Regions from separate parts of the Clostridiisalibacter paucivorans DSM 22131 genome, predicted to be linked through region 2. Evidence: a T-box and tRNA genes for the amino acid it is inferred to sense, from the RefSeq annotation. Region 2 holds a T-box; the other holds one or more tRNA genes.

Region 1 (17,614 bases), on a different contig from region 2:
ATGAGGAGGTTATTATGGCTATTAATATATTGAAAGATAAATGTAAAGGATGTAATCTATGTGCAAAGGCTTGTCCTTTTGGAGCAATAACTATACAGAATAAAATTGCAGTAATAGATGTAAATAAATGTACATTATGTGGTGCATGTGTATCGGCATGTCCTTTTGAGGCTATTGAAAAAGAAGAAGACAAAAAACCAAAGAAGGACCTTAGTGGCTATAAAGGGGTATGGGTTTTTGCAGAACAAAGAAATGGAAAGATCATGCCTGTTGTAATAGAACTTTTGGGAGAAGGTAGAAAATTAGCCAATGAAGTAGATACTGACCTTTGTGCAGTGCTTGTGGGTAATGATGTATCTAAACTAGCAGATGAACTTATAGGATATGGTGCCGATAAGGTTTACTCAATACAAGATGAAAGGTTAGAAAAATTTACAACAGATGGATATACAACAGTTATTACTCAAGCTATAAACAAATATAAGCCTGAGATTGTATTGATGGGTGCTACTCATATAGGTCGTGACCTTGCACCTAGAGTTGCTGCAAGGGTAGATACAGGGTTAACAGCAGATTGTACAAAACTTGAAATAGATCCTGATGATAAAAAGATTAGGCAGACGAGACCTGCATTTGGTGGAAACATAATGGCAACTATAATATGTCCAAATCATCGTCCACAGATGTCTACAGTTAGACCTGGGGTTATGGAAAAAGCCAAATTTGATAATAATAGAAAAGGTGAAATAATAGAGGTTGAATTTGAACTTAGAGATGAAGATATACGAACAAAGGTAATAGAGGTTGTAAAATCTGATAAAGAGATGGTATCATTAACAGATGCTGAGATTATTGTATCAGGAGGTATGGGTTTAGGAAATGCTGATGGTTTCAAACTTTTAAAACAGTTAGCAGATAAACTTGGAGGCATTATAGCAAGTTCTCGTGCATGTGTAGATATAGGATGGATTGATCATGCTTATCAAGTAGGACAAACGGGAACAACAGTTAAACCTAAAATTTATATTGCATGTGGTATATCTGGAGCTATTCAACATGTTGCTGGAATGTCTGATTCAGATATTATTATTGCAATAAATAAAAATGAAAATGCTCCAATATTTGAAATAGCAGATTATGGTATAGTGGGAGATCTATATACAGTTATTCCACAATTTATGGAATCATTAGATAATGCTGATTCATTATTGGAAGCTGTTAAGGCTAAATAATCTAGAGTTCTTTAGAGAAAGGTGAAGTTATGAAGCATACGATTCGTTTGACATTGTATTTAATAGGTTTGTTTTGTCTTGCGTTGGGCATAGTATTGGCTATAAAATCTGATTTAGGTGTCTCACCTGTCTCTTCTATACCCTTGTCTTTGAGTAATATTATTGGGATTAGTCTAGGAACGATGACAGCTGGTATATTCGCCTTTTATGTAGTATTGCAGATTTTGATTTTAAGAGGAAAATTTAAATTCAAAAGTCTTTTACAGATATTTTTTGGATTTGTATTTGGGTTCTTTGTAGATTTTGCAACTATTCTATTGGTATGGGTAGAAGCAAATAGTTATTTTACCCAAGTATTATTGATACTTATAAGCATGTTTGTTGTTGCAGTAGGTATTATGTTAATTATTGCCATGGACATAGTGCCCGGTGCACCTGAGGGTCTTATGCTTGCCCTATGTGATGTGACAGGTATACATTTTCCTAAAATGAAGGTATGGTTTGACACTATCTCAGTAGTTTTGGCGGCAACTCTATCTTTCATATTTTTAGGACATATTTCATCAATGAGAGAAGGGACTATCATATCAGCACTGTTAATTGGCAAGATTATAGAAGTCATATCAAAGCCTTGCAAACCATGGCTAAAGAAGGTTGCATTTTACGATGACTAAAATTAAATAATACAATGAGAATAAATTACAATCTTAATTTAAAGACAATATAAAATGATGGATATTTAGTATTATATATCCACCATTTTATATTGAGGCACCTAAGAAGAGGGGAGATATAGAATGAAGTCAATTAAAACAAGGTTAGTTTTAATTTTCGCTATATTGATATTATTGTTATTACTAGGTCTGGGAAGTATATCTACAAGTATTGTCAATAAAAACTTAATGGACGATACCCATGATGAATTTAAGAAGATGGCTAAGGCAGAAGCAAAATATATAGAGGCACGAGTAGATGAACAAATAGCCTATATAGATGCTTTGGCACAAAATGAAATAATAATTGATAAAGAGATTCCATGGGAAGATAAAGTGGCATATTTTGAAAAGGAATGTGAACGATCAGGATATGAAACCTTTGTATTTGCAGATAGAAACGGAGAAGCAACAGGGTTTGATAGGAAAGGATCAGCAGCTAATATTAGTGATAGAGATTTTTATAAAAAAGCCATCAAAGGAGAGAAAAATTCTTCTGATGTGCTTATCAACAAAGTTACGGGTAGTCCCATTGTTATTTATGCAGTACCAATAAAGAGTGATGAAGAAATAAAAGGTGTCTTTTACGGGATAAGGGATGCAACTAGTTTAAGTGATATTGCCAAAGAGATAGGACATGGAAAAACAGGATATGGTTATATTATCAATACTAAGGGTGTGGCAGTGGGACATTCAAATATTGATTACGTATTAGAACAATTGAATTTTATAGATATTGCTGAACAGGATACAGATATGAAAGAGTTAGCCCAACTTACTGAAAATGAAATAATAAAGGGAGAAGTAGGTAGTGGTGAATATTTTTATGATGGTAAGGAAAGAATTGTAGGATTTTCACCTATAAAAGGTACTGATTGGATTATGATAGTAGCCGCAGAAAAAGCTGAAATATTGCAAAGTGTAAATAAACTAAGAAACCGTTTAGTTATGTTTAGTCTAATAGCAGTATTAATTGGAATAATTATTACATATATTGCTAGTGGTAGTTTAACTAAGCCAATAGTAGTATTGACAAAGGTTTTACAGAAATTTGCTAATTATGATTTAAGTTTTGATGAAAATGCAGAGGCCATAAAGTATTTAAAAAGAACAGACGAGATAGGAAAGATTAGTAATGCCCTGCGTACTATGCAAAATAATTTTTTAGAACTTATAGAAAACGTAGGGGATGTATCCCAACAGGTATCTGCATCATCTCAAGAACTTACTGCTACTAGCCAACAGTCGGCTACAGCTTCAGAGGAAGTGGCTAGGACTATAGAAGAAATAGCTAGAGGGGCATCAGAACAAGCAGAAGATACAGAAAAAGGAGCCCATGCTATGCAGAGGATGGGTGAAGAATTAGAGCAAAATCAAAATAATATAAAGAGTTTAAATTTAGCTATAGATCAAGTAGATAGATTTAAAGATGAGGGGATAGATGCAGTTAATGAATTGGTTAATAAGACTAGAGAAAATCAAGCAGGTTCTAAAGAAATAAATAGGGTGATTATAAGTACTAATGAAAGTGCCAAACAAATAGAAACATCAAGTGAAATGATACAGTCTATAGCCCAACAAACTAATTTATTAGCATTGAATGCAGCTATTGAAGCTGCCAGAGCAGGAGAAGCAGGTAAAGGTTTTGCAGTAGTAGCAGATGAAATCAGGAAATTAGCAGAAGATACCAATAGATTTACAGAGGATATTAGAAATATTGTAAATGGTCTTACCTTAAGATCTGAGGAGGCAGTGGACACTATGAAGAATGTAGAAGAAGTAGTGGTTCAACAGACCAATAAGGTAATGGAAACTGAGGAAAAATTTCAGGGTATTACAAAGGCTATAGAAAAGATAAAAGATATTATTCATAGTTTAAATTTATCATCAGACAAATTGGAGATTAAGAAAGGAGATATGTCAGGGATAATGAATAACTTGTCATCTATAGCTGAGGAAAATGCAGCGGGAACAGAGGAGTCATCGGCATCAGTTGAAGAACAATCTGCATCTATAGAAGAGTTAGCTAATGCTAGTCAGGGTTTAGCAGAATTAGCCCAAGAATTAAATGATTTAATAAAGAGATTTAATATATAGAAAAAAAACCTATCTTTAATAAGGTAGGTTTTTTTAGTCTAATGATAAAGGTATAAATATAGTTAGTAGTTGATGGTGGAAATCCTAGGGATTTCATCATTAGACTACTTACTACTAACCATTAACTACTGTTTGCAATCAATCTGGTTTTTTTGTGTGTATGAGGGTATAAAAGAAAAAGGCTTTAACATTTTAATACATATTTTACCAAAAATGAAAGAAAAATCTTGACATTAAAACTTTATAGTATTATAATGATATATTTGAGGAGGTGAGTTCACATTATGACCAATATAGAAAAGAGACAATCAGAAAAACGGAAAATGATTATAGATAAGGCAACAGAGCTGATGAATGAAGTGGGATTTGAAAGAATGACCGTCCGAATGATTTGTGAGGCTGCTAATATTTCTGCTGGGACATTCTATCATTATTTTGAAAATAAATCAGAATTAATTATAGAGTTATTTGGTTTAATAGATGGATATTTTAGAGAAAATGTTTTACAGAGATTGAATCATGAAGATGAGATTGTAAATATAATTAAGTTTTGTGAAGGATTTGCTGAATTTGTAACATTGACAGGAGTACCAAGAAGTAAATTGATTAATTCAATGTTTCCTATTTATAGTAGAGGAGGCCATCATGAAGAAAAGGGCCGTATACTTTATAGTGAGTTAAATAAAATCATAAGTAGAGGACAGAAAAAAGGGCAAATTACTACTGCTTACAGTACAGATAAATTGGTTGATATGATTATTGTGATAATAAGGGGGTATTGTTTCGACTGGGCTAGAAGAGAAGGTCCTTATGATTTAGTAGAGTATACTACTGAATTGATAGAATTATTTGTAAAGGGACTTAAACCAAATAAATAATTTTCATTTAAATTGTTCACAGAATTTTCTCAACAAAAGTTTTTGATTGTTAATATTTGAATTCATTTGTGATAAAATATAACTAATATAGGACATAGTCAAGGAATACATAGAAATTCTTTAACTATGTCCTATATTAGTTATATTTTTATATATGAACCAAAAGTAGAAAGGGGTATGAAAATGCTGCAAGTAGATTTAATATTATACAATGCCCAGATAATAGCAATGAATGATAAAGATATTGATATAAATTGGGTTGCAGTTAATGATGGAAGAATTATAGATTTAGGTATAGAAGAGGGATATTTAAAGTATAAAGATATGGCAAAGGAGTTTGTAAATCTTAAGGGAAAAACACTACTTCCTGGATTTTATGATAGTCATGTACATTTGGTACAAACAGGGCTTAATATTATGGGATTAAACTTGTCTAATGTAGAAAGTATAAATGAATTATTAGAGGTAGTAGGAGAGGAAGCCAAAAAAAAGGATAGAGGTGAAATTATAAGGGGGATAGGTTTAGATCCATTAAAGATAAAAGAAGGAAGATTTCCAACAAGACATGAATTGGATATATGTGCCCCCAATAATCCAGTCTGGATAAATAGTATAGAATATCATACCAGTATAGTGAATTCTATGGCTTTACATATGATAAATATACCATTTAATGTAGATGGCATAATTAGAAATGAGAGAAATATTCCTAATGGTAAATTGACTGGTAAGGCCAGTGCATTAGTAAGAAATCAAATATACAAAAATATGAATAATAATATAAGGTTAGAAGGGGTAAATATAGCTCTTAATCATGCTGTAGAACAAGGGGTTACATCATTAAATGCGTTGGAGGGTGGAGCAACATTTCATGATAAGGATGCACAGTTTATGATGAAAAATAGTCATATATTTCCCATAGATATAACATTATTTTATCAAACCATAGATGTTGATAGAATAATAAAAAATGATTTGAAGAGGATTGGAGGATGTATATTCTTAGATGGTTCTTTTGGTTCTAGAACAGCAGCTATATCTTCTGGTTATGCTGATAAAGGTGATACCAGAGGTGACCTTTACTTTACTCAGGAGGAATTAAATGAATTTGTATTGGAGGCCCATAGAAACAATATTCAGGTGACAGTTCATGCCATTGGAACTAGGGCTATAGATCAGATATTGACTGCATATGAATATTGTCAGAAGATATACCCTAGAAAAAATCATAGACATAGAATAGAACATTTTGAAATGCCCACAGAAGAACATATAGAAAGGGCTGCTAGGTTAAATATTGTACTATCTATGCAACCAGCATATGAGTACTATTGGGGCGACAAAGGAGGAATGTACGATACAAGATTGGGAGAGTTAAGGCAAAAGACTAACCCATTAAGAAGAATATTGGATAAGGGATTGATTGTAGCAGGGGGATCAGATAGTGATGTGACACCTATAAATCCAATTCTAGGGATTCATACTGCAGTAAATCATCCCATAGAAGAACATGCCATAACAGTTTATGAGGCATTAAAAATGTTTACAATAAATGGAGCTAAGGCAGTTTTTGAAGAGGAATATAAGGGAAGTATAGAAATAGGTAAATATGGGGATTTTGTAATATTAAATGAAAATCCTTTTAAAGTAAAAAAGGATAGACTAAAAGATATACAGATTGCTGCAACTATCAAAGAAGGGAACCTTTTGTTTATAAAGCAAGGATGTGATATAAATTGGCGAAACTAGAGATATATATGTTAGGTAATCTGAAGATATTGCTCGATGGCAGTTCTATAATTGAAAATATGAGTGCAAAGGCAATGGGAATATTATGTTACCTTGTTTTAAATAAGGGGAAGGATTTTAATAGGGATAGGATTTCTTCTATGTTTTGGAATTTTAGCAATGAAGATGCTGCAAGATACAATTTGAGGTATAATCTATGGTCGCTAAGAAAAATATTGAAAGATAAAAAAAAGAATTCAAATATATTGTATGCAGATAAAGATATATGTAGGATTAATGATAATAGTAATATATATGTTGATATATATAGATTAGAGAATTTTAATATACAAGACTATAGTAATAATAACAATAATATATTTAAACTTGAAGAGTTATATGAATTATATAGGGGAGAGTTTTTAGAAGGATTTTATATAAAGGGTTGTCCAGAGTTCAATGATTGGATTTTTTATAAACGAGAAAAATATCAGAGAAAATATTTTGAGATATCCCATTTATTAGTTGAACAATATGTACATAAGGGAATGTATTATAAGAGTATAGATTTGTTAGAAGAAATGTTAAAGATAAATCCACTACAGGAGGAATTATATGAAAAGCTTATAAAGATTTATCTTGCAAAGGAAGATAGAAGTGCTGCTTTAAAACATTATAAACGATGCTGTACCATATTAAGGGAAGAATTAAATATAGGACCTGGTGTTAAAATAAAAGAGCTGTATAAAGAGATAAAAAACAAAGATACTGTAGATACTATGAAAGAAAACAAAGGACATTCAGATAATGAAAGAAAAGAAAATATAAAAATACTGGGACATAAAAAAAATATAATAAAGATACCTTGCTATCCTGTAGGTGTTAATTATTATTGGATATCTAATTTAATAGACCATATAATAGAGTCGTATGATATGAACTTATTAAAAAATATATCAGAAAATATTTGGATAGATTTATTAAGGGTAAATGGGAAGGTAAGAAATATAGTACAGGATTTAAATACTTGTAATTTGACAGTTATGAGTGAAAAAAATAGGATATTTTTAGCATTAGAAAATTTGTTAAATATTATTTCAAAAGACAATCATATAAATATTCAAATAGATAATCTATCGTGGATAGATAATGTATCTTATAAATTCATAAAATACTATACTTGGAGGAATAGAAACTCTAATGTGGATTTTATTGTGATAAATGGCAATGATATTTCACGACATGAACAATTGAAAGAGTTAGATATAAAATTTCTATGAGCACCAAAAATATTTTAATCATTCAAAAAAGTTTGTAAATATGATAAAATAGCATATATAATAGTATATTTGAGAATTGATTAAAATTAAAAGTGGGAGGGAAAATATGAATAATAAATTCAATTTATTAGTAATTAATCCCGGTTCTACCTCTACCAAGGTTGCTTTATATGAAAATGAAAAAGAGCTGTTTAAAGAGTCTTTAGAGCATAATAGTGAAGAATTAAGTAAATATGCTAAAATAGCTGATCAATATGAGATGCGAAGAAACTCTATACAACTGTTTTTAAATAAGATAGGATTTGATTCTAAAGATATATCAGCAATAGTAGCCCGTGGTGGTATATTGCCTCCAGTGAAATCAGGGGCATATAAAGTAAACCAATTAATGGTTGATAGACTTAGGACGAAGCCCATAGTTGAACATGCATCAAATCTAGGTGCTATTATTGCATTCGATATGGCAAATGATTTAGGAATAGATGCATATATATATGATTCTGTGGCAGTTGATGAATTACAAGACATAGCTAGAATATCTGGATTGCCCGAGTTTCCCAGAAGAAGTCTTACCCATGCATTAAATATGAGAGCAGTGGCTATAAAAACGGCAAAAAAATTAAATAAAGATTACTGGGATTGTAAATTTATAATAGCACATCTAGGTGGGGGAATCTCATTAAGTGCCCATAGATATGGAGAAATGATAGATGTGGTCACAGATGACGAAGGTCCATTTTCTCCAGAAAGAGGAGGAAGGATAGCTACTAAACCCTTGATTAAGGCTTGCTATTCTGGAAAGTATGATCAAAAGACTATGTTAAATAAATTTAGAGGGGCAGGAGGTCTTTCGGCATATTTAAATACTAATAAGGCATTGGAAGTAGAGAAAAGGATATCCAATGGAGATAAAGATGCAGAGCTAATATATTCCGCTATGGCATATCAGATATCTAAGTGTATAGGAGAACTAGCAACAGTTTTAAAGGGTGAAGTAGATAGAATAATTATAACAGGAGGTATTGCCCATTCTGATATGATTACTAATTGGATTAAGGAAAGAGTAGATTTTATAGCTCCTATAGAAATAGTACCAGGGGAAAATGAATTAGAAGCCTTAGCCTTAGGAGCATTAAGGGTATTAAGAAAAGAAGAAAAACCTTATGAATATATAGAATAGTTAGGGACGACCATTGGTCGTCTTAGATTATTGACAAAAATACTATTTTCCAAATTGGTAAGAACAGTGACTGTTTTTATGCATTCATCATCAGTTAGAGATGTCCATTAGTCGTCTCTATATATTAGCTTTGGAAAATTCCAGCTAAGGAAGAAAGGAGGAAGATATGAAAAAGGGAACATTACTTTTTCTTTCATCCATATTGGGTGCTACAGCTCTATTTAAAGGGACAAGAAAAGAAGACTTTCAATATACTTATATGGGAGAGGGAGATTATTGGATAGCCCAATATAAAATAAGGGGCAATAAAATATTGAGAAATATTAAGAAAGAATTTACCCTCATATATAAGGGGGATTTAAAGGAAATAGAAAATATGAAAGAATTGAGATATATATATGAGACTACCACAGATGGTGGTGCAGGAGCTATTTTTATTGACAAACCTGTTAAAGAGAAGTATTTCACATGTATATCATATGATATGAAAGGAACAACTAAGGAAGACGAAGAGATATTAGTAGACATAAAGTGGGAAAGAGATACTAAAACCACAGAAAAGTTTTATATTAGGAATATAAATGTACAGAGTACATAGACCAATATTACATTATTTGACTATTAATTAACAAAAATAACCTTATTCACTATAGTGAATAAGGTTATTTTTTATATATTATGGGTATATCTGTGGGTTAACTCTATGCACATTTCGTTATTATTATAACAATAAAAATTATCTTTGTCTATCCTTTTTTATAAAAAATATAAAATTTTAATACTGTAACATATGGTACAGCATATGAGAGGTGTAGAAGATATAATGAGTGCAAATAGAAATAAATATTGAATATAATAAATTTCAACAAAAAATAAGGGTATATATGTAAAAGGTGTAAAATTATAAAATATTAAGGAGGGTTTTGTTGATGAGTATGTTTTGTTATCAATGTCAAGAAGCAGCAGGAGGTAAGGGTTGTACTGTAAAGGGAGTATGTGGTAAAACTTCTGATTTAGCAAATCTTCAGGATGTATTGATATATACATTAAAGGGTATATCTATATACAATTTGGAGGCTAGAAAAAAGGGAATTAATGTCCCGTATACAGATTTATTTATAATGGAGAGTTTGTTTACTACTATAACGAATGCTAATTTTGATAAAGAAGTATTTATGAATAGAATAAAAGAGGGAATAAGGTTAAGGGATGAAATAAAAGAAAAATTACTTAATGATAATTGGAGTATGCCAGAGGATATCCATGATTCTGCAATATGGACACCTAATTCTGATGAAGATATAATAGATAAATCCCATAATGTTGGAGTGCTAAATACTGAAAACGAAGATATAAGGTCGCTAAGAGAATTAACAATCTATGGAATAAAGGGAATGGCAGCCTATGCCCATCATAGTTACAATCTAGGCTATGAAGACAAAGAAGTTTCTGCATTTATGCAAAAGGCCCTTGCGTCTACTACGGATGATAAGCTAGGTGCTGATGAGTTAGTGGAGTTAGTATTGGAATGTGGTAAATATGGTGTAGATGCAATGGCATTGTTAGATAAAGCCAATACTAGCGCATATGGCAATCCAGAGATGACTAAAGTTAATATAGGTGTAAGAAACAATCCAGCAATACTTATAAGCGGACATGACTTAAAGGATATGGAAGAATTATTGAAACAAACAGAAGGTACAGGAGTAGATGTATATACACATAGTGAGATGTTACCAGCTAATTATTATCCAGCATTTAAAAGATATGACCATTTTGTAGGCAACTATGGTAATGCATGGTGGAAACAGAAAGAAGAGTTTGAAAAATTTAATGGTCCAATTCTTATGACGACTAATTGTATAGTGCCACCAAAAGATTCATATAAAGATAGAGTATATACTACTGGTGCTGCAGGATATGATGGAATAAAGCATATATCAGATAGGGAAGGAGACAACCCTAAAGATTTTTCTCAAATCATTGAACATGCTAAAAAATGTAGCTCTCCAGTGGAAATAGAAAAAGGAGAGATTATAGGGGGATTTGCACATAATCAAGTATTAACTTTAGCCGATAAAATAGTAAATGCAGTTAAGGATGGTGCTATTAAGAGATTTTTTGTAATGGCAGGTTGTGATGGTAGAATGAAGAGTAGAGATTATTATAGGGAATTTGCAGAGAAATTACCTAAAGATACAGTAATCTTGACAGCTGGATGTGCAAAATATAGATACAACAAATTAAACTTAGGAGATATAGGGGGCATACCTAGAGTATTAGATGCTGGTCAATGTAATGACTCTTATTCATTGGCAGTAATAGCATTAAAACTTAAAGAGGTATTTGAGCTGGAAGATGTAAATGAACTTCCAATATCATATAATATAGCTTGGTATGAGCAAAAGGCCGTTATAGTATTGTTAGCATTATTGTATTTAGGAGTTAAAAATATTCACCTTGGACCAACATTACCTGCATTCCTTTCACCTAATATAACTAATGTATTAGTTGAGAATTTTGGAATAGGTGGAATAACTACAGCAGATGAAGACTTAGAAATGTTTTTAGGATAAAAATTAAGACCTGACCATTTATATTGGTCAGGTCATTTTAATGACAAAGGTCTAAAGAACAGTTAGTAGTCCGTAGTTAGTAGTTGATGGAAGAAATCTTATGGATTTCATCATTAAACTAATAACTACTAACCACTAACTATTAACTTATTCTATACCTTGTAATAATTTTATGTTTGTCAACAATTTGATTTGACCATTTATTGTCAGGTCTTAATTAATATATCTTCTAATCCATCTAAATCAAGGATTTCTATAGTCTTTCTATCGTAATCAATAATGTTATCATTTTTCATATTTATAAGCTCTCTAGATAGAGATGGCCTAGGGATACCAAAATGTTCTGCTAATTCTTTTTTAGAGAGCTTGATTTTTATTTTCAGACTATTTTGCTTACTATATTCTTCTAATATAAAATTGGCCAGTTTTTCCTTTATAGTATGATAGGAAATATTTTTTAGTTTGTTATTAAGCATGAGTATTTTATTTGACAATAATTCCATAAAATTATTTAAAATTATAGTATTTTTTGTACATAGATTTATAATATCATCCTTTGGGATAAACATAATTTCTGAATCTGTAGAGGATATTATACTTGAAGGATATTGTCCCATATTAGAAAAGATAATGACTTCACCAAATATATTGCCCCTACCCATCTTACTTATAGTCACAGTTTTACCAGAAGGATATATCTTTTGGACCTCTATATGACCATTTATAATGATACCAATTTTATTACAGAGATCTCCTTCAAATGCAACAACACTATTTTTTTTGTACATATTAGTTTTAAATTTAGTTTTAGCTAGTACAGATTTGATAAATTCACTATCTAAGGATTTGAATAGGGAACTCTCTTTAAGTGCCTGTATTAAATATTTCATAATTATCACCATTAAATATTTTTTAGTAACACATGTTACCGATTTACTAATAATATTCTATTATAATTAAGATAGAAAATCAATAATGGAGGAGATAAAAGATGAAGAGAAAAATTATAAATATAAATCAAGAAAAATGTAATGGATGTGGACTATGTGTTACAGCTTGTCATGAAGGAGCTATAGAGATGGTAAATGGTAAGGCTCAATTAGTAAGTGATGAATACTGTGATGGATTAGGAGATTGTTTACCAGAGTGCCCAACTGGAGCTATTACTATGATAGAGAGGGAAGCAGCTGCATATGATGATGACGCAGTAAAAAAGAGAATGGCAGAAAGAAAAAAGGCAAAAGAGGATAAACCTATGCCTTGTGGATGTCCAGGAACTGCAGCTAAGGTAATAGAGAGAAAATCAACCGCTACAGATAAAAAAGCACCAGAAAAAGTGGCATCAGAACATATGTCATCAGAGCTTAGACAATGGCCTGTACAGTTGAATTTGATCAATACTAAGGCATCTTATCTTGATGGGGCAGATTTACTAATAGCAGCAGATTGTACAGCTTATGCATATGCCAATTTTCATAGAGATTTTATCAAAGGACATATAACTATAATAGGTTGTCCTAAACTAGATGATAATAAATATTATGAAGAAAAGCTTACTGAAATATTAAATGAAAATGATATAAAGAGTATAAAAGTAGTAAGGATGTCAGTACCTTGTTGTGGAGGAATAGTACAATCAGTAAAAAATGCCATGTTGAAGTCTAGCAAGATAGTACCATATAGTGAAATTATAGTTAGCCCAGAAGGCGAAATAGTATCTAAAAAATAATTGACCATATCAAAAACCCCTTGACATAAAAGGGGGTTTTTGATAATTTATAATTATAATCATTACAAATTTAGAATGAATATAAAAGGAGGTTTTACTATGGATAATTTGGATAAGGTTTTAAATACACTTAAAGATGCTGGAGAACCATTGAAATCTAAAGATATAGCTGAAAAATCAGGAATAGAAAAGAAAGAGATTGATAAAGCTATAAAGAAGTTAAAGAAGGAAGAGAAAATATTTTCTCCTAAAAGATGTTATTATGATATAAAAGTTGATTAATAGTGAGGAGTCCTTTAAATGAACAAAAAAAATACCGATAAATATTTAATAGAGCATGGTATAAAACCTTCATACCAGAGATTAAAGATATTTGAATATTTGTTGGAGCATGAAACTCATCCCACAGTAGATGAGATATACAAGTATTTATCTAATGAAATACCTACTTTATCTAAAACTACGGTATATAATACTTTAAATTTATTTATAGAGAAGGGTATAGTGACTGTAATAACTATTGAAGAAAAAGAGACACGATATGATGCAAATACATCAATGCATGGACATTTTAAATGTAGACAATGTGGAAATGTATATGACTTTCATACAGATTTATCTTATATGGATAGTGACAGTCTAGATGGATTTAAAGTAGAAGAAAAGCATATATACTTTAAAGGTATATGTAAAAAGTGTTTAAAAGATTAAACATAATTCCATATATACCATAATGAGGATTACAGTTTCATATATTATGTGCTTATAATTAGGTTGAGCCAGTGGTTTTGGCTCTTTTTGTTTGAATTGAGGTCAAGAATTATAGACTAGCGTTTAGGTTGACATATATATTTTTCTAGGATATAATATATATCTGTCGAGTTAAATCTGAATAAAATTTGAGGAGAGATGGCTGAGTCTGGCTGAAGGCGCTCGCCTGGAAAGCGGGTAGACGGCCTAACCGTCTCGGGGGTTCGAATCCCCCTCTCTCCGCCAGTTTGAGGTTTGCCGTGCTAGATGGGGAGGTAGCGGTGCCCTGTACCTGCAAACCGCTATAGCAGGGTTGAATTCCTATCTGAGGCTTGATGCTGTAAGGTCTGCCCTGAGTAAGTGTCGTTGAAGATTGGGTCCTACGCAACGAAAATCTATGAACCCCGTCAGATCCGGAAGGAAGCAGCGGTAAGTAGACACTTTCGTGTGCCGTAGGGATGCCTAGTCCGAGAAAACTGCTCAGGTAACGCTTGGAGTATTATGTCGAAGATAGGTGCACGGCTTAAAAAAATGCCACGACTTTAAAGTCGTGGCATTTTTTTAAGATATATACAATTCTGGAATTGAATAATATAATCTGTTATAATAAATGTACCACAAATTATAGTGTTGAAGGTGATTAAATGGCGTATCAGGCAATATATAGAAAGTTTAGACCCAAGACCTTTGACGAGGTTTTAGGGCAAGAGCATATTACTACCATATTAAAAAATCAATTAAAAAATGATAATATAGCCCATGCCTACCTTTTTTCTGGAACCAGGGGAACAGGTAAAACATCTACTGCCAAGATATTTGCTAGAGCTGTAAATTGCACAGATAATATTGATGGCAATCCCTGTAATAACTGTGAAGTATGTAATGGGATACTAGAGGAAAACATAATGGATGTTGTAGAAATGGATGCTGCATCTAATAATAGCGTAGATGATATTAGAGAATTGAGGGAAAAAGTCAAGTATTTACCTGCAAAGGGTAGATACAAGGTCTATATTATAGACGAGGTCCATATGCTGTCAAAGGGTGCTTTCAATGCATTATTAAAGACATTAGAAGAACCTCCAAAGCATTTATTGTTTATATTGGCCACAACAGAACCCCAAAGGTTACCAGCTACAATACTATCACGATGTCAAAGGTTTGACTTTAAAAGACTTACTGTAGATACGTTAAAGACCAATATGCAGAATATATGTGAAGAAATAGGGGTCAATATAGAAGATAAAGCAATGAGCCTCATAGCTAGAAATGCCGATGGTGCCATGAGAGATGCCCTTAGCATTTTAGATCAATGTATATCCTTTGTGGATACTTCTGAAGGGGCAAATACTATAACTTATGACTATGTGACTTCAGTACTGGGAACAGTAAATAATGATACACTTTTTCAAATGTCAGATTATATAATAAGTAAAAATTTAGATGAAGGTCTAAAGTTGATAGATTATATAATGAGACAGGGGAGAGATATTAAGCAATTTGTAAAAGAGTTAATAATCCATTTTAGGAATATAATGATAATAAAAACTACTGAAGATGTATATGATATCATAGATGGCACTGAAGAAATGATAAATATGCTTAAAGAGCAAAGTCAGACCATACAACTTTCAGAGGTTATAAGGATATTGAATATATTATCTGATATAGAAAATAAGACTAAGTGGGCATCACATCCTAGGATATATTTGGAGACTGGATTAGTAAAGATTATTACACCACAAAATGACTATACAATAGAGGCATTGGCTCAGAGAATATCCACATTGGAAAAGATGATTGGAGAAAATGATTTCAGTAAACAGAACATATCCAAACCTAAAGAAGATAAAAAACCAGATCCAATTAAAGCTATGGATACAAAAAAAGAAGAAATACCTAAAAAGGTAAAAGACGAGGATAAGGACATTGAATTGGATAATGGGGATAAAAGAGATACAAGGGTTAGTGAAGATGAAAAGGTACAAAATAGTATTAGTGAAGTTAATGGTGAAGGTATAATCAATATGTGGCCTCAAATATTAAAACAGGTGAAGAAGAAGCGAATAACTACCCATGCTCTTTTGATGGAAGGAAAGCCAGCATATGTTGAAGGTAATGTTCTAACAGTAGCATTTGACGAGCAATTTGGTATACATAAAGAAGCAATAAACAAAAAAGAGCATAGGACATTTATTGAAGATGTAGTTAAACAGTTTGTAGGTGCAGATATAAAAATTAATTTTGTTATGGCATATGAGGTCAGCACAAAAGATCCAAAAACTGGTACTGAAGACGATGTAGAAAAGATGATAAATAAGGCAAAAGATATCTTTGGAGAAGATATTGTAAAAATAGAAGAATAAAAAATGGAATAAAATTACTTTGAAGGAGGAAAATTTATGGCTAAAGGAAAGTTTAAAGGAATGGGAAATATGGGGAATATGATGAAACAAGTTCAACAAATGCAAAAGAAGATGGCAAAGGTTCAAGGAGAAATCGAAGAAAGAGAAGTAGAGGCGTCAGCAGGTGGTGGAGCAGTTACAGTTAAAGCAAATGGAAAAAAAGAGATATTGGATATAGTTATAGAACAAGATGTAGTTGATCCAGATGATGTAGAGATGCTTCAAGACCTTATATTGGCAGCAACTAATGAGGCATTGAGAAAGGCAGAAGAGATGATGACCACAGAAATGCAAAAGATTACTGGAGGATTAAACATACCAGGGTTATAGAAATTTAGCGTAAGATATACCTTTAGTGTGATTTTAATATTACAAAATTTTGGTATGTATTATGCTCTCAAGAGGTGAAATTATGGATTACCTTGCAGCGCCTGTAGCTAAACTTATAGAAGAATTTTCTAAATTGCCGGGGATAGGGAAAAAAACAGCCCAGAGATTGGCATTTCATGTATTAAATATGAGTGAATCCAATGCCAATGATTTGGCAAAGGCTATAGTAAGTGCAAAGAAGAATATAAAGTATTGTAGTATATGCACTAATCTTACTGATATAGATCCTTGTAATATATGTAGAAATAAGAAGCGAGATCAAACCTCCATATGTGTGGTAGAGGACCCTAGGGATGTAATAGCCATGGAAAGAATAAGAGAATACAATGGACTATATCATGTCCTCCATGGCAGTATATCACCCATGGAAGGCATAGGGCCTGAACAGATAAAAATCAAAGAGTTGTTAAATAGAATAAGGGAAAGTAAAGATATAAAAGAGATAATATTAGCGACTAATCCCACAATAGAGGGAGAAGCCACGGCTATGTATATATCTAAACTCATAAAACCCTTAGGGATAAAGACCACAAGAATAGCCCATGGTATACCAGTTGGAGGAGATTTAGAATATGCAGATGAGGTAACTCTGTCCAAGGCATTGGAGGGGCGTAGGGATATATAGAAAGGCCTTTTAAAAAGAAAATAAACTTCTT
Region 2 (13,769 bases):
TTCTCCAGCTCTTACTATAACTGCCCCAACTGGAACTTCTAAAATTTCCTTTGCCTTTATAGCTTCTTTTAGAGCCAATCCCATAAAATAACTATCCATACTATCATCAACCTGTCAAAAAATAAAAATGGTGCACCTAGGAGGATTCGAACCCCCGGCACATGCCTTAGGAGGGCACTGCTCTATCCTACTGAGCTATAGGTGCACAATAAATCACTTATATATACTACAATATTTTGATTGTTTTGTCAAGGATCTCAGATGCTATCAGAAATAAGGTATATAAAACAGCTAGTAGTTGATGATGGAAATTCTATGGACTTCATTCTTAAACTACTAACTGTTTTATGTTTTTGTCATAAATATACCTTCATCATTAGACTAGGGGCATAAATGCCCCTCTAATCTATCTTTTCTAATCCTCCCATAAATGGTCTTAAAACCTCTGGTATTGTCACTGATCCATCCTTTTGTTGATAATTTTCCAATATAGCTGCTGTAGTCCTTCCAACTGCAACACCTGAACCATTTAAAGTATGAACATATTCTGTATTTCCTGTTTCACTATCTCTATATCTTATATTTGCCCTTCTAGCCTGAAAATCTTCAAAATTACTACAAGAAGATATCTCTACATACCTATCATAACTAGGCATCCATACCTCTAGGTCATAAGTTTTTGCTGAAGAAAATCCTACGTCTCCTGTGCAAAGTTCAACTACTCTATATGGCAATCCTAATAATTGCAATATTTTTTCTGCATTATTAGTTAGTTTTTCCAACTCTTCGTAAGAATTCTTTGGATTTGCTAACTTTACTAGTTCTACTTTATTGAATTGATGATTCCTAATGAGTCCCCTGGTATCTCTACCGGCAGAACCTGCTTCCCTTCTAAAACAAGGTGTATATGCAGTAAAGTATTTAGGTAAATCCCTCTCATCTAATATCTCATCTCTATGGATATTTGTAACAGGCACTTCTGCTGTGGGTATAAGGAAATAATCAACCCCACTTAATCCAAACATATCGTCTTCAAATTTAGGTAATTGTCCTGTTCCAATCATTGAATTCCTATTAACCATAAATGGTGGCAATATCTCTGTATATCCATGTTCAATAGTATGGATGTTAAGCATGAAGTTTATCAATGCCCTCTCTAAAAGAGCACCTTTGCCCTTATATAATGAAAACCTTGAACCTGTGAGCTTAGCAGCCCTTTCAAAATCTAATATATCTAAATCACTTCCCACATCCCAATGGGGCTTCTTGTCAAAGTCAAATTCCCTCGGTTCTCCCCATTTTCTAATCTCTTTATTGTCTTCATCACTTAATCCCACTTTAATATTAGGGTTTGGGACATTTGGTATTCCCAAAAGGGTATTTTTCAGTTCTATCTCTATTTCTTTTACTTCTACATCCATATCCTTTATCTGTTGAGATAATTTTTTCATCTCTGCCAATATATCTGAAATATCTTTACCCTCTTTCTTTAATTTAGGAATACTTTTAGAGACTTTGTTTTGCTCGGCCTTCATTTCTTCAACCTTTTTTAAAAGATCTCTTCTTTTCTGATCAAAAGCCATTACCTTATCTACCTGTTGAGAATAATCCTGTCCCCTAGCATTTAATCCCTCTTTTATCCCCTCTGGATTATTTCTTACTCTTTTAATATCCAACATTTTTATCTACACTCCCTCTATATAATTTATTTTTCAATCATATTTATCACAAACACAAAAAATATTAAAAAACCTCCCATCCCTACATCATAAGGGACGAGAGGCTTTTCCCGCGTTGCCACCCTAATTAGCCTAATTGGCTCTCTTAAAATATTTTAACCGATATTCGGGTTTACTTTTATAGTAAACTGCTCCAGGACGGATTCGACAAAAGATTATACTGATTTTCACCAAATATCAGCTCTCTATAAATAATCTATTTATCTACTACTTCCCTTCTTCACATACTTATTATTTAATTATCAGTAATTGTAGCACAATTATTAATATATTTCAAGAGCTATTGTACTTCTATATCTTCTTCTAAGTTTTGTTCATAATTTACATCTACGCCAACATTATTGTTTAATTGTTTTAAAACGCCCTCTAATTCTTCTATATATCTACCATACTCTGACCAATTTCCATCTTGAGATGCTCTCTTTGCATTATTAAATAATTCATTTGCCTTTTTAACAAGATTATTTACATCTTGATCTTCTATATCTATATCAGTATCCTGATCTTGTTCAGCTTGGTCAATATCTTCCTCAGTTGCACCAAATATTTTAATTAATGCCTCATCTAAATTTCTTTCCATTACTATCTTATCCTTAAATGATACTATTACTCTCTTCATTTCTGGAAGACTATTTTCATTATCTGCTTGAAGATAGATAGGTTCTACATATAATAAAGAATTTTCAATTGGTACTATTATTACATTACCCCTCAATACAGCAGAGCCCTTTTGACTCCATAGAGTTAATTGCTGAGATATATCGGTATTTTGGTCTATTCTAGATTCTATCATCATCGGTCCATCTATAGTCTTTCCTTTAGGAAATTTATAAATAAATAATCTTCCATAGTCTTCTCCATCGTTTCTAGCCACAAATAAGGATGTCATATTTGGCTTAGTCTTAGGAGTATATGGTACTGTAAGTAAAAACTCAACTTTATCCTCTCCAGGAAGTTTAAACATTAAATAAGTAGGTTCTACATACTGTATAGATTCCATATATTTTTCTTGTGCTATATCCCAAAAGTCTTCTTCATTATAAAATACCATAGGATTATCTACATGATAAGTCCTATATACCTCTGCCTGAATATTAAATAACAGATTGGGGTATCTTGTATGTGACATTATACCCTTTGGCATTTCTGATTTATCTAAGAATAAATCAGGGAATATTTTTCTATATGTCTGTATAATAGGATCTTTTTCATCAAATACATAATATTTTACAGTACCATTATATGCATCTACTACCACTTTTACAGAATTTCTTATATAGTTTAAACTTGATTCTTTAGCAAAAGGCTCTGAATAAGGATATTTATCACTTACCGTATATCCATCTATAATCCAATATAATTTTCCATCATCTTGATTCAATACAAGATAAGGATTTTCATCATACTCAATAAAAGGTGCTATCTTCCTTATTCTCTGATTTATATTCCTATATAATACAATCCTACTATCAGTATTTACATTATTAGATATGAGAATTTTAAAACTTTTTTGCTTTATTGCATATAGTAGTTTATTTATACCTCCAAGCTCTATCCCTGCATCTCCTTCATAAATGGTCTGCTTATTGTCTGAGCCTTGAGGATAATCGAACTCCATCTCATCAGTATTTGTTATGATATAATCATTGGTTGATTCTCCAAAATATATCTCAGGCCTTTTTATATCCAAATTAACATCAGTAACTGGTGGGATATTTCTAACCAACAGTTCAGGCTGACCATCAGATGTCACCGCATTGACTGGGGATAATACCATTCCATATCCATGTGTATACTTTAGATGTTTATTAATCCAGGTCTTCGTCTGTAAATTCTTTTGGTCTAATTCCCTGGCAGATAAAAACACTTGAGTATATTTTCCATCAATATTGTATCTGTCTATATCCACATTATTAAATGAATAGTATAGTCTTATAGCTTGCAATTGATTATATACTTGTATTATAGGTCTATAATCGTTTATTCTAATATTATTTACCGTATCTTGATTTTCTATTAAATCTTCTTTAGTCAAATCTTGACTAACAGGAAATTGCTTCTGTTCCACTTCATTTAACCCGTATGCATTCTGAGTATACTCTATGTTATATTCTAAATATTTTTGTTCCTTTGATATCTCATCGGGTTCAACTATAAATTTTTGAACAATACCACTACCTACATTGCCTATAATAGATATAGCTATAAGAACCACAGGTCCTATCAATGCCTTTTTTATATCCTTCTTCATAATACCTAATAAAAATCCTATAGCTGAAATAATTGCTACTACAGTCATGATTCTATATACCCATAGAGTTACATGTACATCGGTAAAACTGGCTCCATATGCAACTCCTCTAGGAGAATACAATAATTCATAGGTGTTGAGAAAATAATTAATAGCAACAATTATAAAAACTAAAAATCCTAGTATACCAATTTGAAATAATGCATTTTTGAATGCCTTTTTATTTAAAATAGTGTTTATATTTTTACCTATTGGTCTACCATTCATATCAAATATATTTTCATTGTCAAAAGTACTCTGAGAAGATCTTCTAAATGTAAACATAACCATATATAGACCAACAGTAAGTATTATCATCATTATTATAACTAAAAATAACAAACTGGCTACCTCTTTAAATAAAGGCAGTCTAAACATATAGAAAGATAAATCTTTACTAAATATAGGATCTTTTAAATTAAAATTAGTTCCATTAATAAATTGAAGTATTGTGAACCACAAATTACTAGAAAATACCGTAGATACAAAAAGTGAAATCAATGCTGTTGCTAAACCAAATACTAAATTAAGTCGTTTTTCCCCATCCTTTGGTGGATTAATATTTGATTTCTTATAATATCTCTTTTTGATAAACATTATATATGAATATATAATCCCGAAAATTATTACAAATGTGGGAATTCCTATCTTCAATTGTGTTAAAATTTTAGTTAAAAATGTCTTTGTATATCCCAATTCTTTAAACCACTTATAGTCCGTTATAAAATTTATTATAGTAGTAAACGAATTTGCTAAAATTAGGAATAATATTAAAACTACAGCTACTATGTAACCCCTTTTCTTTCTCAAAGAAACATCTCCTTTCAATATTTCGAAAAGTCTAAGTACTTCATTTTATCATATATAGATAAAAAAAGGCAGTATAATCGTTTTCTTTCATTATACTACCCCATTTTTAGCTTTTTAAACCATGTATTCCCTTATATTGTTCTATCTAAGATATATAAAGATACCACAAAAATGTAAAACTGTCCCTGCCAATACAAATAAGTGCCATATAGCATGATTATAAGGTATCTTTTTAATAGCATAAAATATAGTACCTAAAGTATATACCAATCCTCCCGCCAATAACCACATGAAAAAATTCATTGGTAATGCCTGTAACATAGGTTTTACAGCTATTATAACTATCCATCCCATTAATATATACAGAAATAGTGAAAATTTTTTATGCTTTTCATATTTATTAAATGTAATGATTTTAAATAAAATACCTAAAATAGCTATACTCCATACAGCAGTTAAAATGCCAATTCTCCAATAACCCTCTAATGAAATCAATGCTACTGGAGTATATGTCCCTGCTATAAATAAAAATATAGATGAATGATCAAATATCCTTAAAACCTTTTTTGCCTTCTCTTTTTGTATACTATGGTATAAAGTTGAAAATAAATATAAAAATATGGAACAACCTCCATATATACTGAAACTCACAATGGAGACAGTGTTTTTTTCATAAATTGCATATATCAATAAAATAGTTAATGCAACAACACTGAATATGAACCCTATACCATGGGTTATACTATTTGCTATTTCTTCTTTTATTGAATACCTTTTTGTTCCTTTTATATCTTTATATACATTATTCAAAAAAACATCTCCTTAATAAAGTTCTTATATATAGTATATCCTATTTAATAATAGTTTACCATAAACTGAATGATATTCTTTAATATACAAATCTAATTATCTAAAAGAAACTCCACTTTCTCATTATTATTATATATTGTAAAATTAAAAGAACTATACCATCCACTTCCACTGGAATCTTTTTCAAAGGTTGTTCCAACTGCCTTTAATTTTAATAATTTCATTTCCTTTGGATCCAATCCAATAATCTCTTTGCCAGATAAATTTGTAGTCACTAATTTGTCCTCTTTAACCTCTGAAAAATTTTCTATGGAAATTCCAAACTCTAAATCTTCATTGCTATAATTCTTAACAGGTATTATGCACTCTATGTATATTTTGTCATCACCATCTTTTTTCTCATACGACAACTCTATATCATCTTTATAACAATATATACTATTTAAATCTCCTTGAAAGTACTTATAAAGTTTTTCTCCTTTATTAAATGCCGTAAAAGTGAGTATCATTACTCCCATTATAAAAAATATTATATATCTAGATATTTTAGGATATACCTTCTGCCAATTTATCTTTATACCTATACCACATATAATTATTATAAATAAAGATAAAAATCCAGTATAATGTAATCCATTACCATTGCCACTCCATGATGGTATACCAATAAAATAGTAAATTCTATCTATAAAAGGAGTACTATTATTGTTTGTAGATGCCATTAAAAGTATATTCAGTATTAATATTAAAAGGAAAATATATCCTCTAATCTTATTATCCTTTATCATTTAATCACTCCTCTCTAATATTTAACATTCATATTATAACATGTTAATTAAAGTTTTCATAAAAAAACTAAGCATTATTTCATTAAGATTGTTGACAAAAAAAACAGTTAGTAGTTAATAGTTCGTAGTTAGTAGTCTAACGATGAAATCCATAGGATTTCTACCATAAACTACTAGCTACTAACTAAATAACTACTAACTGTCTCTACAATACTTACTTATTTAATATATTCATCACTTACTAATATATCTGATATTACATTAGTTGGAATTACAAACTCCACTACACCCATATAACCAGGTGCCACTTCATATTCATTAAAAGAAATAACCAGCTTCCCATCATTATTTATATAGAAACTTTGCTCTTTATCTATCTTATTAAATGGATCCATATCGTCTTCTTCAATAAAATATACCTTTCCAGTATCTGACTTCATTGCTTTTTCCATTTGAGTTTTAATATTTTCACTGATTACATCAATATAACTATCGTCTTTAAATAGACTAGGCAATGTAAGTAAAATTTCATTTTCTTTATCTATGGTATCATATTTTATTTGTTCATAAGAAGAACCTGCAGTCATTACTACATATCTTGCTATGGATATAATTTTTTCATTGTCTGTTTTAACTTCATATCCACTGCTTACTCCTAAATTTTTAGAATTTTTTTCCTTCATTTTCTCCATCTCATCAGTAAACTCTTCATACAATTTCTTGTTTTCTTCTATATATTTTTCATTTAAACTCTCCTCTAAATCTTTATTCTCTAACCCTTCTACAGCTGGTACCTTTATATCAGCATTAAATCCTTCCTCATCTATACTATATTCTCTAAAGGTTAACACCTTGACTAAACCATTTATTATTGGCACCTCTGACAATGCATTTGCAATTGTTACACTTGAATTTATCCCAATAGTAAATATTGTTGTCATTCCTGCAATTAAAGCTATCCATCTAAATCTATTTTTACGTTTCATATATTTTTTACCTCCATCTTTTATGCTTTTCTTAACTATAAAATCCAATTCATCTGGAATAGGTATATCTTTATACTTTTGTTTTATCTCTTTAAGCTTTTTATCATTCATATTTTTACCTCCTAATCTTCAATACTAATTCGTAATTTTTTTAGCGCAGAATATAATCTGGTCTTTACAGTATTTATATTTTCTTCTAATACCTCTGCAACTTCTTCTATCTTCAAATCTTCAAAATATCTAAGAATTATTATATTCCGATAATTAGGTGGTAATTTATTTAGAGCATCTTCCAAGTCAAAATCTTTATATCTATCACCTTCCCCATCACTATAAAATTCCAGTGTTTCTTCATCTACTAAATTTATTCTTTTATTCTTTTTTAAAAAATCTAATGATGTATTGACTACTATTCTCCAAAACCATGTTTTAACATGCTTTGGATTCTTAAGAGTGTTCATGGACATCATAGCCTTATAAATTGACTCTTGGACAATATCCAAAGCATCATGTTGGTTCTTTACATAACTATATGCTAGCCTATAGTAATTTTCTTTATCTTTTAGAATATATTCTTTTATTGCTTTTTCAATTTCTTTTTTTGTCATATTTACTATAACTCCTTTTCAGATACGTATCTTAAATGTGCCTACACTATTAAGACGATTGAATATACGAAAAAGTTTTAATTTAAAAGAAAAAAAGTTAATAGTTAATGATAAAATCCATAGGATTTCATCACTAAACTACTAACTACTAACTATTACCTATTAACTATTTCTCTAATCTAATAATTTCATATCTCCATCTTTTATCCAATTTTTCCTTCTCATATATTCAGATATAAATAATGTTATTATAGCTGGTAGTATAAAATGTAATAACACTATACCTAAAATACCATTACTTCCCATTACTTCTACCGTTCCAAATTGTCCAACAAGCCCACTTGTACCCATTCCTGCCCCAATTTTGTTATTTTCCATTTTAAATATTACTGTAGATATTGGTCCTAATATAGCCGATGTAATTATGGATGGTATCCAAACCTTAGGATTTTTTATTATATTAGGTATCTGAAGCATAGATGTTCCTAACCCTTGAGATATAAGACCTCCAAATCTATTCTCTCTGTAACTAGCTACTGCGAATCCTATCATCTGTGCTGCACATCCTATAGTGGCTGCCCCTGCTGCTAATCCATCTAATTTTAAAGAGATAGCCAACGCTGCACTACTTATGGGCAATGTCAATGTTATTCCCATAATAACGGATACTAGTATCCCCATTGGTACTCTATGAAGCTCTGTAGCTCTGTTTATCATCATTCCAAATATAGTCATTACTTCAGCTACTACTGGCCCGATATAATTTCCCACAATTCCTCCAATCAATATAGTGCCTGCTGGTACTAGTACTATATCAACCTTAGTTTTTCCTTGTATTAATTTAGAAGCTAATGTTCCAACCCATGCAGCTATTAAAGCACCAACAGGTTCCCCTATATTAAGTATAACTATTCCTTCTTGAAATACTACAGTATTTGCCCCTATAGCTCCAGTAATAATAGATGCAAATATACCCAATGGAGAAGCTCCCAAACTATAGGCAACACCTGCACCTATTGCAGGACCCATCATATATTGAGCTACTTTACCAAATACAATAACTGATTGCAAATTAAACAAAGTTCCTATCTGTTTCAATATAAGTCCAATTATAAGAGATGAAAATAGTCCTAAAGCCATGCCATTTAACATTTTAATAAAATATGACTTGATATTTGTGTTTTTATCTGACATATTCCTCTTCCTTTCTTTTTGTCTTTACTTATGTCTTGTCACCTGTATATAAAAAAATATATCATTTTATTTGATATCAATCAAGTATTTTTTTTCTTTTAATCTTATTTTTATTTGTTGAAAGACTTCTTCACTGGGAACTTCTATGGTATGTATATGCACACCATCGGTCAATGAAGACAAGGGTTCTGCCTGAACTTCTTTTATTTTTTCCATAAAAGATTTTACATCTAATCTGGAACCTATCATAAGGGGACTTTTAATTTCTCCATATAATGGATGTTCAACTATTACATCGATTATCTTTCCCCCTAAGTCTACTATTGTAGTTAATTCATCTTCTATTTCATCATAGCCTTGATGTTTTGAAACTATAGCCTTTAGTAACTTTTTATTACTTTTCTTAACAATCAAATACCCCTGAGGTGTAGCTATTATATCTTCTCCCTTTGCTCTCAATATTGCAATATCCTGTACTATTACTTGACGACTCACATCAAATATATTGGCTATATCAATACCCTTTATAGGGTTATCAGTGTTTATAAGTGTTCTTAATATTTCATTTCTTCTCTCCTTAGCATCCATATAAAATCACCACCTATTATTTATTATAACAAAAAATAATAATAGTTAGTAGTTCATGGCAGAAATCCTATGGATTTCATCATTAGACTACTAACTATTAACCACTAATTACTATCTATTGCTTCAAAATATATTTTCTTAATTCTTCTGGTACATCTTTGGGATTATTACTCATGGTTAAAATAAAATCGGTGTTAAATCTATCACTTATTTTTTCTAGCTTGTTTATTAGTTCTGGATATATTTTAAAATCTAAATCAAAAATTTCATACAAACCATCTACGAAAACCTTTTCTATATCATAATTATTAGCTATAACTCCACATAAAAAGCCATGGAAAGATTCAATATCTTCTATATCGAATTCCATGGCATTAATAAATCTTATATTACGATGAAGGTCAAACATATGTTTTTGTCCAGCTTCAATGAACACAATATCACCATTTATATTTTCTCTATGTTCATTGGCCATAACAATAAGTTTTTTAGACTTTCCTGTTCCTTTCTCTCCACAAATAAATTTAACCATTTCCAACCCCTCCAATTCATTATTATATATATCCTTTCTATGTAGCTTCAATAAAATCCTTCATAATTTTCTGATTTTTCGTTATGTTATCTATATACCCAAATTTAGTATACAATATCACGATTAGAATATATATTTTCTATTATATATATTCTAGTTTCTCATAATTATATACCCTACATATCCTATATAAAAAATAGACATTACAATTCCACTATATCTTGTAGCTTTTTTTTCTTTTATTATAAGTATATATGTGAGTACAGTTGCTCCCAATAAATAAGACATATCAAAAAATATTTTACTCTCTATATAAATAGGCTTAATAATAGATGTTATGCCTAAAATTAGTAACATATTAAATATATTAGACCCTATTACATTTCCTATAGCTATTTCATTTTCTCCTTTATATGCTGCTACTATAGACGTTACCAACTCAGGCAAAGATGTTCCTAAAGCTACTATTGTAAGCCCTACTAGAGTTTCCCCCATACCAAAATTCATGGCTATTTTGCTACTGGAATCAACTACCATATTTCCTCCTATAACTATGCCAACTAATCCTATAACAGTTAATATAACACTTTTAGACATTGAGAATCCTTTTATGTCATCTTCAAAGGCATTCTTATCGGTTACAGCCATTTCAATAAGATAATATACAAACACCATAAACAGTGCCAATAATATCATACCATCTCCCTTTGACAACATATTGATAGTATCCCCTTGAAGAGAAATATCAGATATCAGTATATAAAATACTATTAAAGATAGTAATAAAAATGGAAATTCCTTTGATATTGTCTTCGTATTAATGTTTATGGGCTTTATTATTGCTGATATACCTACTACCACGAGGATATTAAATATACTAGAGCCTATTATATTCCCTACAGCTATGTTATTAGAACCCTTTAATACTGCACTTATACTTACAGCTGCTTCTGGTGCGCTTGTCCCAAATGCTACTATGGTAAGACCTATTAAAATCATAGGTACATTGAATATTTTTGCAAAGGACGATGCACCATCTACAAAAAAATCTGCTCCCTTTATTAAAAATATAAAACCTAAGATTAAAATTATATATTCCATGATATTTATCTCCTCTCTAAAAATAAAAACGAGACTTTTAGCCCAGTAAAGATGTCCTTTACCAAGCTAAAAGTCTCGCTCTATTAGAATATTCTAATATAAATAGGACCAGACCTAAGTCATGATGTTGACCCTATTTATGACTATATGTCATAGCTACTCCCCTTTAGCACTAAATAAATCATATCACAATACTATAACATTTTCAATAAAAATCAATACTCTATCTATCACCAAATCCTGTATTGAGTCCTGATTTTCCCAAATACTTCATAAACATCTTTATATTTGAATCTTTCACTAAATTATATATTTCTGTATATCTATCTTCTTTTTCTTCATATGATATATCGTCTTGCAATATCATGATGCCTCTATAAAATTTTGATATATCATCTTTATTATCCTGTAATAATTTCTCAGCTTCATCTATTTCACCATCATTTATCTTTTTAAAGAAATCTGAAAATTCTTCAGCATCATAAGTTTGTATATATTTTTTTATTACATCATTATAATCTGCATAATAATACCTAATACTATATTTATTGCCTATATCTTCAAGTGCATTAATATCATTTTTTAAAATATATATCATCATTAGATCGGTAATACCACTATTTCCTCCATTATTATTATAATATTTATTATAATAATAAATAGCCTTATCCCAATTTCCCTTATATAAATATATATCTGCAATACTAGAATAGTGATATAGGTAACCATTTTTAGCTAAATCCTGATAAAATTCCAATGCCTTATCATACTCATTATTGTATTGGTAAATATATGCTAATCTATTATTTATTGTATCATTAGGTCCTATTTCTATATCTAAAAGCTGTAGATATTTTTTAGCCTTTATATAGTCATTACCTTTGAGTTCTTGAGTGTTTTCGTCATATTTCCATCCATTATAATACAGAGCTGCTAAAGGCTTTAACGCATGTATATTTCCTTTATCCTTATCTACCTCTGATTCATATAATTCTATTGCCTTGTCTATATTACCATCTAAGACAAGTCTATCGGCTTCTGTCCACTCATTACCATCTATATATACCTTGTCATATGATCTATTTGAATAGAGACCTAAATTATCTGATACTATATTACTGCCACTATATCCCACTATTTTATAGGCATACTCTCCTTTGTGATATAAAGGCTCCAATATATAATAAGGATCTACTCCATCGGAACCATAGGAAAAAAATCCTATCATTGCATTTCTTTTCTCTTTTTCTATATCCAATATAAAAGAATTGCCATCAATTTCTTTAGACATATATGAAAATATTGCCCTTTCACTTCCATCTTCTAATTTTCTTACTTCTCCTAGATATATAATATATTTCTCTATATCCTTATCTTTAAAATAATTCCATTGGAATTTAATCTTTCCATCTTCTAATTCGGTTATATTTACATCTTTTATGGATTCAAAAAAACTTATATTCCCTAATTCAGTATTCTTTTCATCTACTCTTATCATATTATTTTTTATATTGAACTGCTTTCCTTTTGCCCTTTGCCAATCAACACTTACTGATAATGTATATTGACCCTTAGGTACATTTTCTATAGAAAATTCTCCATTCTCATTGGTTATATCCATATATATATCACTATACTCTATAAATCCCGAGTCCATACCCATGTCTTTAACATCTTTTAAATATACCATGGTATAGGGTAATGGTTTTTTATCCATAGTAATTCTACCATTTACTATATTATCAATCTTATTTTTATCTTTTTCATCTTTTATATATCTATCCATATCGCTTACTGCATCAGTAATATCTTTAATAGGCTCTATATATAAAGATTTTATTTTATTTATTTGTAATATTTCTTCTACTTTATATTCATAAAAACTCATATATTCTTTATCCATAAAGTATATAAAAGACAACATATCTCTTCTCAAATATTCATATTTATCTTTTTTATTTATATCTTTGATAAGTATTTCTCTTCCTTTATTGATTTCACCAGAATTCATATACATTGCCGCTAAATTTAATCTCTTTATATCCTCTAATTCATTATTTTTTATTTTTTCCATATCTTCAAGCATAGATATGGCTTTATCTCCTTCTCCACCAAACCAATTCATCATGGATACTACTAGAGTATATTCATCTAACAATATATTTTGAGGATAGTTTTGTTTTATTTTATTATATTTTGCATTTATATCTTCCAAACTTCCATAAAATACATCGCCACTACCTTTCGTTGAAGAACCAAAGGAATTGATAACTATTCTATTACGAAAATATCCTAAATCTTCATGCTTTAATATATCCTTTAT

Evidence for each region. A T-box is a leader RNA that pairs with one kind of tRNA and senses whether it is charged. The one in region 2 lies ahead of serS (serine--tRNA ligase), so its partner is inferred to be a tRNA-Ser.
Region 1: it has a tRNA-Ser gene. The T-box ahead of serS (serine--tRNA ligase) is inferred to sense a tRNA for this amino acid. The anticodon was not compared.

What each region holds. Positions count from the first base shown of each region.
Region 1 covers NZ_JHVL01000001.1:170,162-187,775, reverse strand. The annotation lists gene Q326_RS0100875 (electron transfer flavoprotein subunit alpha) at 15-1,232, shown strand; gene Q326_RS0100870 (YczE/YyaS/YitT family protein) at 1,262-1,906, shown strand; gene Q326_RS0100865 (methyl-accepting chemotaxis protein) at 2,030-4,042, shown strand; gene Q326_RS0100860 (TetR/AcrR family transcriptional regulator) at 4,327-4,920, shown strand; gene Q326_RS0100855 (amidohydrolase) at 5,104-6,669, shown strand; gene Q326_RS0100850 (AfsR/SARP family transcriptional regulator) at 6,657-7,928, shown strand; gene buk (butyrate kinase) at 8,035-9,108, shown strand; gene Q326_RS0100840 (hypothetical protein) at 9,275-9,706, shown strand; gene hcp (hydroxylamine reductase) at 10,038-11,684, shown strand; gene Q326_RS0100830 (Crp/Fnr family transcriptional regulator) at 11,891-12,574, opposite strand; gene Q326_RS0100825 (4Fe-4S dicluster domain-containing protein) at 12,676-13,413, shown strand; gene Q326_RS0100820 (hypothetical protein) at 13,513-13,695, shown strand; gene Q326_RS0100815 (Fur family transcriptional regulator) at 13,714-14,124, shown strand; tRNA gene Q326_RS0100810 (tRNA-Ser) at 14,317-14,409, shown strand; RNA gene ffs (signal recognition particle sRNA large type) at 14,422-14,685, shown strand; gene dnaX (DNA polymerase III subunit gamma/tau) at 14,808-16,529, shown strand; gene Q326_RS0100800 (YbaB/EbfC family nucleoid-associated protein) at 16,566-16,898, shown strand; gene recR (recombination mediator RecR) at 16,981-17,583, shown strand.
Region 2 covers NZ_JHVL01000022.1:42,431-56,199, forward strand. The annotation lists gene tadA (tRNA adenosine(34) deaminase TadA) at 1-99, opposite strand, end outside; tRNA gene Q326_RS0108080 (tRNA-Arg) at 129-205, opposite strand; gene serS (serine--tRNA ligase) at 402-1,679, opposite strand; T-box leader at 1,769-1,969, opposite strand; gene Q326_RS0108090 (UPF0182 family membrane protein) at 2,020-4,839, opposite strand; gene trhA (PAQR family membrane homeostasis protein TrhA) at 4,981-5,649, opposite strand; gene Q326_RS0108100 (hypothetical protein) at 5,742-6,437, opposite strand; gene rsiV (anti-sigma-V factor RsiV) at 6,656-7,534, opposite strand; gene sigV (RNA polymerase sigma factor SigV) at 7,546-8,031, opposite strand; gene Q326_RS0108115 (PTS sugar transporter subunit IIC) at 8,206-9,225, opposite strand; gene Q326_RS0108120 (transcription repressor NadR) at 9,292-9,813, opposite strand; gene Q326_RS0108125 (hypothetical protein) at 9,929-10,345, opposite strand; gene Q326_RS0108130 (calcium/sodium antiporter) at 10,499-11,446, opposite strand; gene Q326_RS0108135 (tetratricopeptide repeat protein) at 11,670-13,769, opposite strand, start outside.